DNA from 3 places in the Streptomyces sp. NBC_01089 genome. Region 3 is predicted to be linked to each of the others. Evidence: riboswitches for the same ligand, from Rfam matches in the RefSeq annotation. Region 3 holds a riboswitch; each other region holds the start of a gene.
The links. A riboswitch is a leader RNA that binds a small molecule or an ion and turns the genes downstream of it on or off. The one in region 3 is predicted to bind cyclic di-AMP.
Positions count from the first base shown of each region.

Region 1 (5,677 bases), 2.4 Mb from region 3:
TGACCGCGGTGGTTTCCAGCGCCGTGACGACCGTGGTGGTGACCGCGGCGGTTTCCAGCGCCGTGACGACCGTGGTGGCAACGGTGGCGGCTTCCGTCGCGACGACCGTCCGTCGGGTGGTTCCGGTGGTGGTTTCCGTGGGGGCGAGCGTCGTGACAACGACCGTCCGTCCGGTGGTTTCCGTGGCGGCGACCGCCGTGACGACCGTGGTGGCAACGGTGGCGGCTTCCGCCGTGACGACCGTCCGTCGGGTGGTTCCGGTGGTGGTTTCCGTGGGGGCGAGCGTCGTGACAACGACCGTCCGTCCGGTGGTTTCCGTGGCGGCGACCGCCGTGACGACCGCGGTGGTTTCCAGCGCCGTGAGGACCGCCCCACCGGCGGCCACCGCGGCAGCGACCGTCCGTTCAACCGCGACCGCCGCGACGACCGCCCCACCGGTGGTTTCCGCTCCGGCAGCAGCGACCGTCCGACCGGCCGCCGCGACGACCACCGCACGACGGGTACGGGCACCGGCACCGGTTCGTTCGGCCGCCGCGACGACAAGCCGCGCTGGAAGCGCAACGGCTGACACCTGTCCGCCGGCGTGAGCCGTTGAATCACTGAGCGGGCTCCTCCTTCACGGAGGGGCCCGCTCTGCTGTGTCCGGGGCCGGTCCGGCGCCGGCCGATGACTTTCGGGGTCCGGGGCGGTCACCCCCTTGTGGGCGCGGCAGAAGCCGCCCGCCAAGGAGCACGTCCGAAGAGAAGACGAGAAGGAGGCACACCCCATGACAACCCCGGGCAACATCACCGGACTCGGCGTCGTCCTCGGCAGCACGGACCCCGAACCCCTCATCGAGTGGTACCGCGCCGCACTGGAGCCGCTGGGCGCCCGCTGGGAGGGCCACATGCTGATCATCGGTCAGCAGGCGATCATCGGCTTCGACCGCCGCGACGATGTGGCGGACAAGGCCGCCGAGCCCGGCCGGCACCTCGTCAACATCGTGGTGCGCGACATCCGGGCGGCCGAGCGGCACTTCAACACCCTCGGCGTCACCTGGGTCAGGCCGGTCGAGGACACCGGGGGCGGATGGATCTTCTCCACCCTGCTGGACCCGGACGGCAACTACCTCCAGGTACTCCAGGGCCCTGACACCCCCTGACACCCCCTGACACCCCCCGAGCGGCGCAACCGGCGCGCTCCGGGCAGGATCCCACCGCTCAGCCACGCCACTCCGGCCGACGGCCCGCACCGGCCGCCGGCCGGAGTCCGACGTGCCCGGTGGGGGATACCCGATCGGCTGCGGGGCACGCTCCCGCTATGCTCGGGGGGTGCGTCAGCACGGACCGTTAGCTCAATTGGCAGAGCAGTGGACTTTTAATCCATTGGTTGTGGGTTCGAGTCCCACACGGTCTACGAGTGAGGGTCGCGGAGGATCTCCTGCTGACCTGCGATGAAGCGTCCCGCTTCGGCTTCGGCCGGGCGGGACGTTTCTGTGCGGTCCGGATCTGTGGGGCCCGGAAGCGTTCCGGTGGGAGCTGATTCCGGGCTGTTCCCGGTAATGGTTCGAACCACCCCCGCGCATGCCGTAGAGTTGGGTTTACCGACGCGGGGTGGAGCAGCTCGGTAGCTCGCTGGGCTCATAACCCAGAGGTCGCAGGTTCAAATCCTGTCCCCGCTACTCAAGTTCGAAGGCCCAGCACATCATGTGCTGGGCCTTCGGTCGTTTCCCGGCCTGTTTCCGGACAGGTGCCGGGACCGGTGTACCGATCGGGGGCGGGGCTGGCGTGTTCGTACTGCGGGTGGTTCTGAGCGTTCTGCTGTTGCTGGAGGTCGTGCCGTCGGCGATCGCGTCCGTGGCGCGGAGCCGGGTGGGGCTGGAGCGGCTCGATCAGCTCACGCGCCTGGGGGTCGTCGCCGGGCGGCGGCTCTGGGTCGTCTCGCTTCTCGGGGCGGTGCACACGGTCGCGGCCGTCGCCGTACTGCTGGGGCTGCGGTGGCCGGCTGCCGGGGTCGCCGGGGGAGGGGCCGAGGCCGTGGTGTTCGGGTGGGTGCTGGCCCGGCAGCTGGCCGCCGGAGACCGGGGGCGGGCGCTGGGGGCCTATCTGCTGTTCCTCGCGATGGCGCTCGCCGTGGTCCTGGTGTCGGCGGTCGCGCTGCACGGCTGACCCGCGCCGCCGTACGGAGGCGGCCCCCGGGCCGCGCGTACGGAGGTGGCCTTCGGGCCGTGCGTACGGGGCCCCGGGCCGTGCGTACGGAGGTGGCCTCCGCGCCGTGCGACGTACGGACGTGGCCCCCGCCGCCCCGCCCGCGCCCCCGCCCGGATCTCCGCCGCCCCGCTTCCCCCACTTGGCCGTGGCCGAATCGCACACCGGCGTGGGTGCGGCCAGCCTGGTGGGGCGCGGTACCGTCCGCCGCTTTACGGACCGGGCAGGAGGGTACTGGTGGGGCAGCGAGAGGAGTCGACCCGGGCGCGTCGGTTCGTCCGGGCGCTGCCCGCCGTGCTGATCGTGGGCGGGCTGGTCTTCGACCAGCTGACGCCGCCCGCGTTCACGGCCGCCCCGTTCTTCGCCGCCGCGCCCGTGATCGCCGCCCCGCTCTTCTCGTACCGGGCCACCCTGATCACAGGCATCATCGCGGTGCTGGCCATCGCGGGGCTGCATCTCTACGACGACACCTCGGCCAGGGGCTCCGCGATCACCGAGCTGATCACCGTCATCACGGTGTCGGTCGTCGCCCTCATCATCAACCGCGTCATCCGGGTCAGCGGCGAGGAGCTCGCGTCGGCCCGGGTGGTGGCGGAGACCGCGCAGCGCGCCGTGCTGCCGGTGCCTTCCGAGCGGATCGCCGGGCTGCATATCGCGGCGCGGTACGAGGCGGCGCAGGCCGGCACCTTCATCGGCGGTGATCTCTTCGCCGTACAGGACACTCCGTACGGGGTGCGGCTGGTGGTGGGGGATGTGCGGGGCAAGGGGCTCGGTGCCGTCGAGGCCGTGGCCGTGGTGATCGGGGCCTTCCGGGAGGCCGCCGAGCAGGAGGTCACGATCGAGGAGGTCGCCCAGCGGCTGGAGCGTGCGCTGACCCGTGAGGGGGTGCGCCGCGAGGGACTCGACGCCTTCGAGGGGTTCACCACGGCGGCGCTCGCCGAGATCCCGCGCGGCGACCAGGGACTGATCCGGCTGCTCAACCGGGGGCACCCCGAGCCGCTGCTGCTGTACGCGGACGGGAGCATCCACGTCCTCGCGCCGGCCGACCCCGCGCTGCCGCTGGGGCTCTCCGATCTGGCGGCCTGGCCGGACCGGGCGGACGAGACCGAGTTCCCGCCGGGGGCCACGCTGCTGCTCTACACCGACGGGCTGTCCGAGGCGAGGAACGCGCAAGGGGCCTTCTACGAACCGCAGGAGCGGCTGCGCGGCCGGATCTTCCCCGGGCCCGAGGAACTGCTGACGGCGGTGTCCGACGACGTACGGCTGCACACCGGCGGGCACTCCACGGACGACATGGCGCTGCTCGCGGTGGGCCGTCCGCTGCAGGGGCAGCCGGACCGGCGCAGGACGGTGGGGATCATTCACCGGGAGCGACACGATCCGTAGTCGAAGAGCACCCCTCCGCATAACATTTGACTCACTATCAGAAACTCGATGTTTCCCGGCCGCTCCTGAGGGCTGATCAAGTCGCCCGAATGCGCCCCTGTATGCACCGATAAGTGCAGGCCAAAGCCGTTAACGATCAGTCGGAACAGCTTGGAATCCGGCCCTCGCGTCTATTAACGTTCGATAACGCAGCGCGGTTGTCCCAGTCGTCGCAAGAGGCGGCACCGCGCGCACGCGCCGAATCCCGCAAGGGAACCGGGGAACCACCAATTGGGGTGAATCGGGCTTCTCCGCAAGGGCTGCCCGTAGGAGACCTTCCTGCTCCGAACCCGTCAGCTAACCCGGTAGGCGGTAAGGAAGGAAAGGAGTGCGCCTCCGTGGCGTCCAACAACCCTGCCCCCGAAACGCTTTACTTCCCGGACGACGATGCTCTCGGTTTCGGCGGCGAGGACAGCGGTACGTTCGACGAGTGGAACCCCACTGAGGATTCCCTCCGTCCGGTCCGCGGCAAACACCGGGTCGCCAAGCAGCGCAGCGGTCTCGCCCGCAGCTCGACGGTGCTCGGCGTCGGCGTGATCGCAGCCGTCGGCGCGGGCGGTATGGCCAGCGCCCAGAGCAAGCCGCCGCTCCCGATCTCCCTCCCCGACCTTCCGCAGTCCGTCAAGGACAAGCTGCCGGAGGCCGAGTCGCTGCCCGGCGTGGGGTCGCTGGTCGCCGATCTGGCCGGCGGTTCGTCGGACCACGGCAGCACGGCGGACGCGACCAACGCGGCGCTGACCACGGCGGCGGCCACCGGCAAGGGCAGCTCGGACGCGGGCGAGGCGCTCCGCGCGCGGATCATCCAGCAGGCCGAGCAGCAGCAGGGCGCGGTCGAGGACGAGGCCAAGGCGGCAGCCGAGAAGGCGGCCGCGGAGAAGGCATCGGCCGAGGCGGCGAAGAAGCAGGACGAGGCCGCGGCCAAGGAGAAGGCGGCCAAGAAGAAGGCCGAGGCGGAGGCCAAGGCCAAGGCGGAGAAGGAGCGGCTCGCCAAGCTGGCGAAGAGCTACTCGCTGCCCGTCTCCTCGTACACCCTCACCTCGCGCTTCAACGACGGCGGTTCGATGTGGTCGTCGGGCCACCACACCGGCCTCGACTTCGCCGCCCCGACCGGCACCCCGATCAAGGCCGTGCACAGCGGCACGGTCAAGTCGGCCGGCTGGGCGGGGGCATACGGCTACCGCACGGTGATCACGCTCGACGACGGTACGGAGCTGTGGTTCTGCCACCAGTCGTCGCTCGGTGTCAGCGCCGGTCAGAAGGTCACCACGGGCGAGGTCATCGGCCGTGTCGGCGCCACCGGCAATGTCACGGGCCCGCATGTGCACGTGGAGGTCCGCCCGGGCGGCGGCGACCCGATCGACCCCATGACCTGGCTCCAGGGCAAGGGCCTCAACCCCTGAGCGGCTGGACTCCGAGGGGCTGACCCTTGAGGGCCGGCCCCTGATGGCCCTCTGCCCCCTTTCTGTCTCCCGCCGGCGCGTACCGCCGGCCGGCGACGGCATCCCGCACCCCGGCAGCCCTGACGGCATCCCCCCGACGTCAGGGCTGCCGGTTCGTTCGTACGGCCGGAGTCCGACGGAATAGGGCCGGGCCGAACGGGGGTTGACCAGCCTATGACTTCTCTCCGCGCACTCGGCTCCTCCGGCCTCCAGGTCTTCCCGCTCTCCCTCGGCGGCAACGTCTTCGGGTGGGGCGCCGACGAAGAACAGTCCTTCGCGGTGCTCGACGCGTACACCGCCGCCGGCGGCAACTTCATCGACACCGCCGACACGTACTCCTCGTGGGTGCCGGGCAACAAGGGCGGCGAGTCCGAGACCGTCATCGGCAACTGGCTGGCCGCGCGGGGCAACCGCGCCGATGTGGTGATCGCGACCAAGGTCGGCATGCACCCCCAGTACCGGGGGCTCTCGGCCAAGAACATCAAGGCCGCCGCCGACGAGTCGCTGCGCAGGCTGCGCACCGACTACATCGACCTCTACTACACGCACCGCGACGACGAGTCCGTCCCCGTCGAGGAGATCATCACCGCTCTGGACGATCTGGTGAAGGCGGGCAAGGTGCGCGCC
Region 1 is NZ_CP108660.1:4,409,055-4,414,731, forward strand. Features, by position in the region: gene OG510_RS19630 (DEAD/DEAH box helicase) at 1-568, shown strand, start outside; gene OG510_RS19635 (VOC family protein) at 767-1,141, shown strand; tRNA gene OG510_RS19640 (tRNA-Lys) at 1,323-1,395, shown strand; tRNA gene OG510_RS19645 (tRNA-Met) at 1,587-1,660, shown strand; gene OG510_RS19650 (hypothetical protein) at 1,767-2,147, shown strand; gene OG510_RS19655 (PP2C family protein-serine/threonine phosphatase) at 2,424-3,572, shown strand; cyclic di-AMP (ydaO/yuaA leader) riboswitch at 3,798-3,938, shown strand; gene OG510_RS19660 (M23 family metallopeptidase) at 3,950-5,011, shown strand; gene OG510_RS19665 (aldo/keto reductase) at 5,225-5,677, shown strand, end outside.
Region 1: another riboswitch for cyclic di-AMP. It lies ahead of OG510_RS19660 (M23 family metallopeptidase); the one in region 3 lies ahead of OG510_RS08660 (M23 family metallopeptidase).

Region 2 (5,677 bases), 5.5 Mb from region 3:
TCACGTTCCTCGCGAAACAGGAGTACTTCACCGGGCCGGGCATCAAGGGGCGGCTGACGGCCGCCTTCTTCCGCAGTATCGGGCAGATCCCGGTGGACAGGTCGGGCCGCGAGGCGGGCAGGGCGGCGGTCCGCGAGGGGCTCGGTGTGCTCGGCAGGGGCGAGCTGCTCGGGATCTACCCGGAGGGCACCCGCTCGCACGACGGCAGGCTCTACAAGGGCAAGGTCGGAGTGGCCGTGATGGCCATCCAGGGCCGGGTGCCCGTGGTGCCGTGCGCCATGGTGGGCACCTTCGAGATCCAGCCGCCGGGCCAGCGGATGCCGAAGATCAGACGGGTGACGATCCGCTTCGGGAAGCCGCTGGACTTCAGCCGCTACGAGGGCCTGGAGAACGAGAAGGTGGCGCTGCGGGCCGTCACCGACGAGATCATGTACGCCGTCCTCGGGCTCTCCGGCCAGGAGTACGTCGACGCGTACGCCGCCGACGTGAAGGCCGCCCAGCCGAAGAAGATCCCCAGGAAACCGCGCTGACGCCGGATCGGCTGTGGGCAGAACCGTCTGGCCCCGAGCGGCGGGCCGACCGTAGCGTCGACGGCATGAGCAGCAGAGGAAGCGTCTTCGTACTCGGGGCCACCGGACAGATCGGCCGCGCCGCGGTGCGCGCGCTGGTCGCGGACGGATGGGAGGTGCGGGCCGCTTCGCGCGGGGCGGGCGGCGACGACGGCCTGCCGGACGGCGTGCGTACGGTGCGCGTCGACCGGGACGGTGAGGGCGAGCTGGCGGCGGCCCTGGGCGACGGCTGTGACGTACTGGTGGACATGGTCGCGTACGGAGCCGGCCACGCCCGGCAGCTGGTGGGCCTCGCGGACCGGATCGGCTCGGCGGTGGTGATCTCCAGCGGCGCGGTGTACGCGGACGCCGACGGGCGCAGTTTCGACACCCAGGACGAGCCGGACGGCTTTCCGCGTTTCCCGGTGCCGATCCCCGAGAGTCACCTCACGGTCGAGCCGGGCCCTGCCACGTACGGCACCCGCAAGGTGGCGCTGGAGCGGGAACTGCTCGCGGCCTCCGGGGCGCTGCCCGTGACCCTGGTGCGGGCCGGTGCGGTCCACGGTCCGTACAGCCGGGCCCCGCGTGAGCTGTACTTCGTCAAGCGTGCGCTCGACGGGCGGCCGGTGCGGATTCTGGCGCACGGCGGACGGAGCCGCTTCCATCCGGTGCATGTCTCGAACGTGGCCGAGCTGATCCGGCTGGCGGCGCTGCACCCGGGGGCGCGGGTGCTGAACGGCGGGGATCCCGAAGCGCCCACGGTCGCCGAAATCAGCAGGGCCGTCGACGAAGTCATGGGCGTACGGAGCCGGTTGGTGCTGATCGAGGGGGCCGCCGAGGTGGGCCGCACACCGTGGGGCGTCGATCACCCGGTGGTGTACGACATGTCGGCCGCCGAGCGGGAGCTGGGCTACCGCCCGGTGACCGGGTATGCCGAGTCGCTGCCCGCGACCGTGGAGTGGATCGCCGGCCGGCTCCGGAACCGTGACTGGCGCGACGCCTTTCCCGCGATGGCGAAGGTCTACGACCCGCATCTGGATCTCTTCGACTACGCGGCGGAAGACGCCTGGCTGGGGAACCGCTGACCGAGCGGTTCCCCGGCGTGGGCCGTTACGGCTTCGGGGTGGCGTGCGGGGCGCAGGTCACGTCGTGGCGGTCGGTGCTGCCGGTGAGCAGGTAGGTGTCGACCCTGCTGTTGATGCACGGGTTGACCAGTCCGGTCACGCCGTGCGATCCGGCGTCCTTCTCGACGATCAGGCGTGAGCCCTTGAAGCGCTGGTGCAGATCGACGGCGCCCGGGAAGGGGGTGGCCGCGTCCCGGGTCGACTGCACGATCAGCACCGGCGGGAGTCCCTTGCCGGTACGGACGTTCACCGGGGTCCGCTGCTTCGCGGGCCAGGTGGCGCACGGCAGGTTCATCCAGGCATTGGACCAGGTGAGGAATGGATTGTCCTTGTTGAGCCGGGTGTTGTCCCGGTCCCAGGTCCGCCAGTCCGTCGGCCACTTGGCGTCGGCGCACTCGACCGCCGTGTAGACGGCCGTACTGTTCTCCGCCGCGATGTTGCCCGCGGTGTCCGACAGGTCGGGCCCGGCAGCGTCGATCAGCGGCTGTGGGTCGCCGGCGAGGTACTGGCTCCACGCCTTGGCGACGGGCGCCCAGGAGGAGTCGTAGTACGGCGCGTTCTGGAAGAACCCGAGCAGTTCGGCGGGGCCCACGACTCCGCCGAGCGGATGCTTCTTCGCGGCGGCCCGCAGCTTCACCCACTGCTGCTCGACGGCGTCAGCGGTCTTCCCGATGTGGAAGCTGGCGTCGTTCGCGGCCACCCAGTTCTGCCAGTCGCGCCAGCGGCCCTGGAAGGCCACGTCCTGGTTGAGGTTGGCCTGGTACCAGATGTTCGACTGCTTCGGGTCGACCACGCTGTCCACGATCATCCGGCGGACATGTCCCGGGAAGAGCGTCCCGTACACCGCGCCGAGATAGGTGCCGTAGGACACACCCAGGTAGTTCAGCTTCTTCTCACCGAGCGCCGCCCTGATGACGTCGAGGTCGCGCGCGCTGTTCGGCGTGGTGAGATACGGCAGCAGCGCGCCACTGCGCTTCTCGCAGCCGGCCGCGTACCGCGCCGCGAGTCCGCGCTGCACCCGCTTGTCGGCCGTGCTGTCCGGAACCGGGTCGGCCTTGGGGGCGCTGACGTACTTCTGCGGGTCGATACAGGAGATCGGCGCCGAGTGGCCCACTCCGCGCGGGTCGAAGCCCACGAAGTCGTACGCCTTGGCGGTGTTGACCCACAGGGCGCTCTTGGTGGTGGTCCTGGTGGGGAAGCGCAGGCCCGAAGCGCCGGGCCCGCCGGGGTTGTAGACGAGCGAGCCCTGCCGCTCCGACTTCGTACCGGTGCTCACCGCACGGTCCACCGCGAGTTCGATCGTCCGGCCGTCCGGGTGCGCGTAGTCGACGGGCACGGTCACCCAGCCGCACTGGACGGGCTTCGCGAGCGCCCAGTCCGTGGGGCAGTCACGCCAGTCGATGCCCGCTTTCGCCGCCCGCGCGGCGGCAACGGCCGCTCCGTGCGCCTCCGTGACCGCGTGACCGCGGCCGTCGGCGGTGGCCGACGGTGCCGCCATGGCGCCCGCTATGAGAGTCGCCGCGGCCAGAGCGCCGGCCGAGCCGAGCACTGCGGTGCGTCTCACGTGGTACCTCCCCCTGTGCGAAGCGCCGTTCGTACGGCGCTCTCCAGTACGTACCGGGGATCCTTTCCTGTGAACGGTCCCTGACAACAGGGCGCATGGGCGTTCTTTGCCAACCCGAAATGCGGAGAGGTGGTCCCGGTGAGCGGTGCGGTACTGGCGGATATCCCCTCCCCCGCTCAACCCGGACAGCAGGCAGGGACTTTGACAGGGGCCCGGTGAAAACCTTTTGTCACGGGCCGAGTTGCCGCGGTCGGCCGGGCCGCGCCGCCCCCGTGACGGCGTCCGCACCGGGCCGCGCCGCGCGGGGAGCCGGCCCGGATCCACCTTTCGGGGGTCGCCGGTACACCGATGGGCGTCCCCCGGAAGGTGTAGACGGGTGACGGTCCGGCGGCCGCGCCGAGTTGCGCTTCGCTGCGGCCCGTCCGCCCGGGATCACCGCTGCGCCCCAGGTGAGGGCCTTGCGCGGGCGGCGTCCCCGACTCCGCCGCCCCTGGCGCCCACTCGAACAGGCCAGTGGCCCGAACCCTCACAAATCGGCGCGGTCAGCCGGAAATCCGCCGTGCCATGGGTGAGGATCCGGGAGACGACAAGCCCCCGCCACCACGGCGGGGCGGTCCGGGCGGACGCCGAGTCCTGCCGCCGTACCCGGATGTCTGGTCGACACGAGTGGATCGGCAGGAGTGGAGGACCCAGGCAGTCCGGGGCGACAGTGACGTCGCTCCTCGGGGTGAAGCCGCTTGGCGGGACGGCCGACTTGATCAGTCGGTCACCCTGCCCGGCGGCCGGGCAACTTCGCCGGCCCGAACCCGACAGGTCATCCTTCACAGGCGGTTTGCGAAGGGTTGCGCATGACTGCGCAGATTCATATCCCGTCTCTGATCACCCGGGCCGGAACGGCCTCGGCCCTCACCCTCGCCGCTGTCGCGGGGACTTCGCTGGCGCCGGGCGCGACCGTGGAGGCCCAGGCCGCCACCCACGCGGCCCGGGCCGTACAGATCGCGGCCTCCAAGAAGGGCTCGCCCTATCAGTGGGGGGCGACAGGGCCGTCGCGGTTCGACTGCTCGGGGCTGACGCTCTACTCGTTCAAGAAGGCGGGCAAGAAGCTGCCCCGCACCGCCCAGGCGCAGTACAACGGGGTGCGCCATATCTCGGCCTCCGGCCGGCACCCCGGTGACCTGGTCTTCTTCCACTACGGCCGGAGCGTCTACCACGTCGGCATCTACGCGGGGAACGGCAAGATCTGGCACTCCCCCAAGACCGGCGCCGTGGTCAGGCTGGAGAAGATCTGGGACCGCAGCGTCTGGTACGGCCGGGTGAACTGACGCCGGGGGCGGGCGGAGGAAGGCAGGCTCGGTCAGCCCTGGACCGTGGCGGTCCAGGGCAGGGCGATCCACACGGTCTTGCCGCCGTCCCGGGTCGGGGTGACCGACAGCCGGCCGCCGTTCTCGGCCGCGAGCCAGCGGATGATGACCATGCCGCGGCCGTTGTCCTGCTGCACGGCTGCCGGCAGCCGCTGCGGCCAGCGCGGATGGCTGTCCGTGACTCCGACGCACAGCCGCTCGTCCCGCTCCAGGACGGCCTGCACCGTGAAGGTGGGGGACGCGCCGAAGGTGTGCTGCACCGCGTTGGTCGCCAGCTCCGAGACGATCAGCCGGATGGTGTCCGCCAGCTCCGCGTCGGAGGGCAGCCCCCATCCGGTGAGCACACGGGCCACGAACGTGCGGGCGGCCGGGACCGAGGCCGGCTCGCTCGGCAGGGTGACGGATGCTTCCTGGTGGTCTGCCATGACGGCCTGTCCCTTTCCCACCGCTGCCGGCGCAGGTCTCGTGACGGTTGTGCTTCGAGACGGCCTCAGGTGGCGCTTCGTGCGAGCGTGACACTCATAGTGACCGCAGTACCGCCGATCCACAAAGATGTGCATATATCTGTCGCTCAAAGTGATGAACTCTGCGACGGGAGACCGTATTTGACGTCCGGACTGGCACGTTTGCAGAAACGGCCGACCGGAGGGAGAGAACGGTGCGGAGCAGCCCGGCGGTGCGCCGCGTCAAACTCGGCGCCGAGCTGCGCCGGCTGCGGGTCCTGGCGGGCCTGACCAGCGCGGCCGCGGCCCGGTTGGCGGGGTGGCACCAGTCCAAGGTGAGCAGGATCGAGACGGGACGCAGCGGGGTGCGGCCGGCTGATCTGGCCCTGCTGCTCGACGCGTACGGGGTGCGGGACGCCCGGCAGCGCGAGCTGCTCGACGCGCTGTGCGGTGCGGGGGCCGACGAGAGCGCCGACTGGTGGCACATCTACCGGGGGGTGCTGCCTGCCCAGTACCGCGACTTCATCAGGCTGGAGTCGCAGGCGTGCACGGCGCACACGTTCGAGATGTCGGTGGTGCCCGGTCTGCTGCAGACACCCGGCTACGCGAAAGCGGTCACCCGGGCCTCACTCGACGG
Region 2 is NZ_CP108660.1:7,509,686-7,515,362, reverse strand. Features, by position in the region: gene OG510_RS33805 (lysophospholipid acyltransferase family protein) at 1-530, shown strand, start outside; gene OG510_RS33800 (NAD-dependent epimerase/dehydratase family protein) at 596-1,633, shown strand; gene OG510_RS33795 (alpha/beta hydrolase) at 1,659-3,170, opposite strand; cyclic di-AMP (ydaO/yuaA leader) riboswitch at 3,864-4,081, shown strand; gene OG510_RS33790 (C40 family peptidase) at 4,085-4,558, shown strand; gene OG510_RS33785 (ATP-binding protein) at 4,591-5,022, opposite strand; gene OG510_RS33780 (helix-turn-helix domain-containing protein) at 5,256-5,677, shown strand, end outside.
Region 2: another riboswitch for cyclic di-AMP. It lies ahead of OG510_RS33790 (C40 family peptidase); the one in region 3 lies ahead of OG510_RS08660 (M23 family metallopeptidase).

Region 3 (5,677 bases):
CGCTTCGGTGGGTTCCAGGTCGAAGGTGAGGTGGACCGAGCCGTCCTCGAAGCTGCGCTTCTGCTCGTAGCCGGCGTCGGTGAAGACCTTGATCATTTTGTTGTTGGCGGGCAGGACCTCGGCGACGAAGCGGCTGACCTCGCGCTCCCGGGCGACCGCGGCGATGTGTTCGAGCAGCGCGGAGGCCACACCGCGCCCCTGGTGGGCGTCCTGGACGAGGAAGGCGACCTCGGCCTCGTGGGCGCCGATCCGGTCGTAGCGGACGGTCGCGATGAACTCGCCGTTGACGGTCGCGGCGAGACCTACCCGGTCGACGTAGTCGTGATGGGTGAAGCGGTGGACGTCCTTGGCGGAGAGCCGGGGGTACGGAGCGAAGAAGCGGTAGTACTTCGACTCGGGCGAGACCAGCTCGTAGAAGCTGACCAGCCGGTCGGCGTCCTCGGTGGTGATCGGCCGGATCCGCGCGGTACCGCCGTCCCGCAGCACCACATCCGCTTCCCAGTGGGCCGGGTACTCCTGGTGTCGCTTCTCCTCCAGCGGGGGCTGCATGCTGAAAGCGTACGGGTCGCGGTGGTACGGCGGGCGGTGCAGTGTGGGATCCGGCAGTGCCCGCACCACGCGCCCCACCCGTGCAAGAATGGTCTAGACAACAGTCGCAGAACTCGAAGGGCAACACCATGGCTGAGCGTCGCGTCAAGGTCGGTTGGACCGAGGGCCTGCACGCCCGACCGGCCTCCATCTTCGTCCGTGCCAGCACGGCTTCCGGCGTCCCGGTGACGATCGCGAAGAACGGCAGCAAGCCGGTGAACGCGGCGTCGATGCTGGCCGTTCTCGGCCTGGGCGTGGAGGGCGGCGAGGAGATCGTGCTCACCTCGGACGTGGACGGCGCCGACGCCGCTCTGGACCGGCTGGCGAAGCTGGTCGCCGACGGGCTCGACGAACTCCCCGAGACCGTCTGAGGCGTACCTGACATCTGAGGCGCCCCTGCCGCACACAGCGTCCTTGCCACACACCGGGCCGCAGTGATCCGAATTCGGTCACTGCGGCTCTTCGTTTTCCGTCTTTCCTGGAATCAGAAAAGCAGAACATAAAAAGACACGCGGGGCCGCACGGAAAGGCTGCACAAAAAATGCTTCCTCTCTGTATACGGCAGCTGTGTTAATCGCTGATGCCCGCGATGTTTACAGCATGTTGCGAATCACTCACGCGGCCCTGTCTCCGCAGCCGGTGCGCCGCCGTGGCGCGCTCGCCGTGCAGCGCGGTCAGGGCGCGGGCCCGCTCCGCGTCGCCGCGCGCCACCGCGTCCACGATCGAGCCGTGCTCGGCCCAGGACACGACCGGAAGGACCGGCTGGTCGACGGCGTACATCCAGCTGATCTTCTGCCTCAGCTGACCGAGCAGCGTGGTCAGCGCGGAGCTGCCCGACGCCTGCGCGAGCGTCTCGTGGAACCAGCCGCCCAGCGACCGCAGATCCTCGCCCTGGCCACGCCTGGCCCGCTCCTGACCCAGTCTGACCAGGCCACGGAGCACCTTCAGATGCGCTTCGGTCCGCCGCTGCGCCGCGCGCGCCGCGCCCATCGGCTCCAGCAGCATCCGTATCTCCAGCAGGTCGGCCGCCTCCCGCTCGGTCGGTTCGGCGACACAGGCCCCTGCGTGGCGGCGGGTGACCACGAACCCCTCGGACTCCAGGGTGCGCAGGGCCTCACGGACCGGGACACGGGAGACACCGTAACGGCGCGCGAGCACCTCCTCGGTCAGCCGGCCGCCCCGCTCGTACACCCCCGAGATGATGTCGTCACGGATTGCCGTGCATACCGAATGCGCGGGAATGCGCATGACCGAACCTCCGCATCGACGCCCGCATATCGCGGTCTGTCCACACCTGTGCGGCGACTCTATGGCAGGGCAGCCGAATTCCGGAGGGCCCCCGGTAAATCATGGATATCTTTTGGCCAGGCAGAAACCGGCCTCAAGCACAGCACGCGGGACGGCCGGCGCTCCGGGCAGGAGGCGTCAGACGTGGACGCCGTGCGAGCGCAGATACGCGACGGGGTCGATGTCCGAGCCGTAGTCGGGGCCGGTGCGGGCCTCGAAGTGGAGGTGCGGGCCCGTGACATTGCCGGTGGCACCGGAGAGCGCGATCCGCTGGTCCGATGTGACGGTCTGGCCGACCGAGACGCCGATGGACGAGAGGTGGCCGTACTGCGTGTACGTGCCGTCGTGCATCCGGATGACGATGTTGTTCCCGTACGCGCCGCCCCAGCCGGCCTCCACGACCGTGCCCGCGCCGACGGCGTGGACCGGGGTGCCGCTCGCGGCGTGGAAGTCGATGCCGGTGTGGCTGCCGGACGACCACAGGCTGCCGCCGGTCTTGTAGCCGGTGGAGACGTACGAGTGGGCGACCGGGGCCACGAAGGCGTTGAGGCGCTTGCGGGCGGCGTCCCGGGCGGCACGCCGCTTGGCCGCCTCGGCCTTGCGCTCCCGCTCGGCCTTCGCCTTCGCGGCGACGGCCCTGGCCTTGGCGGCGGCCTTGGCCTTCGCGACGGCCTCGGCGTGGTTGGCCGCGTGCTGCTGTGCGGTGGCCTGGGCGGCTATCCGGTCGGCGACGGTGTCACCGACGAGGATGGTCCGGTCGAGCCGGGCTTCCTGTGCGGTGGAGACCTGCGCGCCGTCGGCCAGCGCCGGGGATGCGAGGGTGCCGATGACACCGGCTGTGGCGAGGGTGACGACTCCGGCGACGCCCGCGGTCCTGCGGGCCGGACGGCTCGGGGCACGGTGCTTGCCGGTAGGGCGGCTGAACGCCATGAAGAAACTGGATCCTTTCCTTCCCTCTCGCCTACCGGGTTAGCTGACGGGTTCGGAGCAGGAAGGTCTCCTACGGGCCCACCCCGGTGGGGCGGCCCCGATTCACCCCAGGGACTGCGTGGGTCCCCGGCTCCCCCGGCTCGCGCCTGACGGGGACTCGGCGATCGCTGCCCGGCGCCGCGGTTGCGGCTTACGTCCGACGGACAGCGGTGTGACGCTAAGTGGTGCGCCGCCGTTGCGCCAAACAGACAGCGGGTTTTGTCGCACATCCCACAGGGAGCGCCGGGGCAGGGAGCGTTCAGAGAGCGGGGCCCGGCGGACGCACTGCCCGCCGGGCCCCTGCCACGCGCACACGATCCGGGCGGAAGGCCCTAGCTCGCGACCACGGTCACTTCGCCGATGCCCAGCGCCCTGACCGGCTCCACGATCTGCGCGGCGTCGCCCACCAGCACCGTCACCAGCCGGTCGTCGGGGAAGGCCGAGACCACGGCGGCGGTCGCCTCGACCGTGCCGGTCGCGGCCAGCCGCGCGTACAGCTGCGCCTGGAAGTCGTCCGGCAGATGCTGCTCGACCTGGTCGGCGAGGGTGCCCGCCACCGCGGCCGCCGTCTCGTACTTCAGCGGGGCGACGCCCACCAGATTCTGTACGGCGACGTCCCGCTCCGTGTCGGTCAGACCGCCCGCTGCGAGCGTCCTCAGCACCTTCCAGAGGTCGTCCAGCGCGGGCCCGGTCGACTCGGTGTCCACCGAACCGCTGATGGCGAGCATCGCGGCGCCCGTCCCGTCAGGGGCCGAGCGGATCACCTGGCTGAAGGCACGGACGCCGTAGGTGTAGCCCTTCTCCTCGCGCAGGACACGGTCGAGGCGGGAGGTGAGCGTGCCGCCCAGGCAGTACGTGCCGAGGACCTGCGCGGGCCAGACACGGTCGTGCCGGTCGGCACCGATCCGGCCGATCAGCAGCTGCGTCTGGACCGCTCCTGGGCGGTCCACGACGACCACCCGGCCGGTGTCGTCGGCGGTGATCGCGGGCACCGGGCGGGGTGTACCCGCGTTGCCCTTCCACTCGCCGAGGGTCTCGGCGAGCACCGCGTCCAGGTCCGTCCCCGTCAGGTCGCCGACGACCACGGCGGTGGCGGTGGACGGCCGGACGTACGCGTCGTAGAAGGCGCGGACGGCGGCCGCGTCGATCCGCGCCACCGTCTCCTCGGTGCCCTGGCGCGGACGCGACATCCGCGCGGTGGCCGGGAACAGCTCCTTGGAGAGCTGCTTGGCGGCCCGGCGGGCCGGGTTGGCCAGCTCGTGCGGGATCTCGTCCAGCCGGTTGCCCACGATCCGCTCGACCTCGCTCGGCGCGAAGGCGGGCGCCCGCAGCGCGTCGGCGAGCAGGCCGAGCGCCTTCGGCAGGCGGGACACCGGCACTTCCAGGGAGACCCGGACACCGGGGTGGTCCGCGTGCGCGTCGAGGGTGGCGCCGCAGCGCTCCAGCTCGGCGGCGAACTCCTCCGCGCTGTGCTTGTCGGTGCCCTCGGAGAAGGCCCTCGCCATGATCGTGGCGATACCGTCGAGCCCCTCGGGCTCGGCGTCCAGCGGGGCGTCGAGGCTGATCTCGACGGCGACCACCTGCTGTCCGGGACGGTCGCAGCGCAGCACCGTCAGGCCGTTGGGCAGGGTGGAGCGCCCGGGGGCCGGGAAGGCCCAGGGCCTGGGGGCACCCGCCTGGGGCTGCGGGTGGAAGGTCATCATCACGGCCGCGGGGTCGGTCACTGGTCCGCCTCTGTGCTCTCGGTGGCTGCGGTGGCCTCGTCGGATACGCCGTCCGCACTGGTCTCTTCGGGCTCATCGGCGGTGACGGGCTCGTACACCAGCACGGCCCTGTTGTCGGGGCGCAGCCGGGCCTTCGCGACCTCCTGCACCTCGGCGGCCGTGATGTCCAGCACCCGGGCCACCGCGGTCAGCGCCAGCTGCGGGTCGCCGAACAGCACGGCGTACCTGCACAGTTCGTCGGCGCGGCCGGCGACCGTGCCGAGCCGGTCGAGCCACTCCCGCTCCAGCTGGGCCTGTGCGCGCTCCATCTCCTCGGCCGTGGGGCCGTCGGCGGCGAAGCGGGCCAGCTCCTCGTCGACGGCCGCCTCGATCTGCGGGACCTCGACACCGCCCGACGTCTTGACGTCCAGCCAGCCGAGCGAGGGGGCGCCGGAGAGCCGCAGCAGGCCGAAGCCCGCGGCGACGGCCGTGCGGTCCCGGCGCACCAGCCTGTTGTGGAGCAGCGACGACTCGCCGCCGCCCAGGATGGTCAGCGCGATGTCCGCCGCGTCACACGCACGGGTGCCGTCCTCGGGGAGCCGGTAGGCGGCCATCAGGGCACGCGACGGCACCTCCTCGTACAGCTCCTCGCGCACCTCACCGCCGAGGGTGTCGGGCAGGGAGCCGTCCCGGGGCGGCTGCTTGCCGTCGTGGGAGGGGATGGTGCCGAAGTACTTCTCGACCCAGGCGAGGGTCTGCTCCGGGTCGATGTCGCCGACGACCGACAGCACCGCGTTGTTGGGGGCGTAGTTCGTTCGGAAGAACGCACGGGCGTCCTCCAGCGTCGCCGCGTCCAGGTCCGCCATGGAGCCGATCGGCGTGTGGTGGTACGGGTGCCCCTCCGGGTAGGAGAGGGCGGTCAGCTTCTCGAACGCCGTGCCGTACGGCACGTTGTCGTAGCGCTGGCGGCGTTCGTTCTTGACGACGTCCCGCTGGTTCTCCATGGACTCCTCGTCGAGCGCGGCGAGGAGGGAGCCCATCCGGTCGGCCTCCAGCCAGAGCGCCAACTCCAGCTGGTGGGTGGGCATCGTCTCGAAGTAGTTGGTGCGCTCGAAGCTGGTGGTCCCGTT
Region 3 is NZ_CP108660.1:1,966,966-1,972,642, forward strand. Features, by position in the region: gene OG510_RS08645 (GNAT family N-acetyltransferase) at 1-549, opposite strand, end outside; gene OG510_RS08650 (HPr family phosphocarrier protein) at 678-959, shown strand; gene OG510_RS08655 (GntR family transcriptional regulator) at 1,159-1,836, opposite strand; gene OG510_RS08660 (M23 family metallopeptidase) at 2,014-2,805, opposite strand; cyclic di-AMP (ydaO/yuaA leader) riboswitch at 2,819-2,978, opposite strand; gene OG510_RS08665 (M16 family metallopeptidase) at 3,177-4,544, opposite strand; gene OG510_RS08670 (M16 family metallopeptidase) at 4,565-5,677, opposite strand, start outside.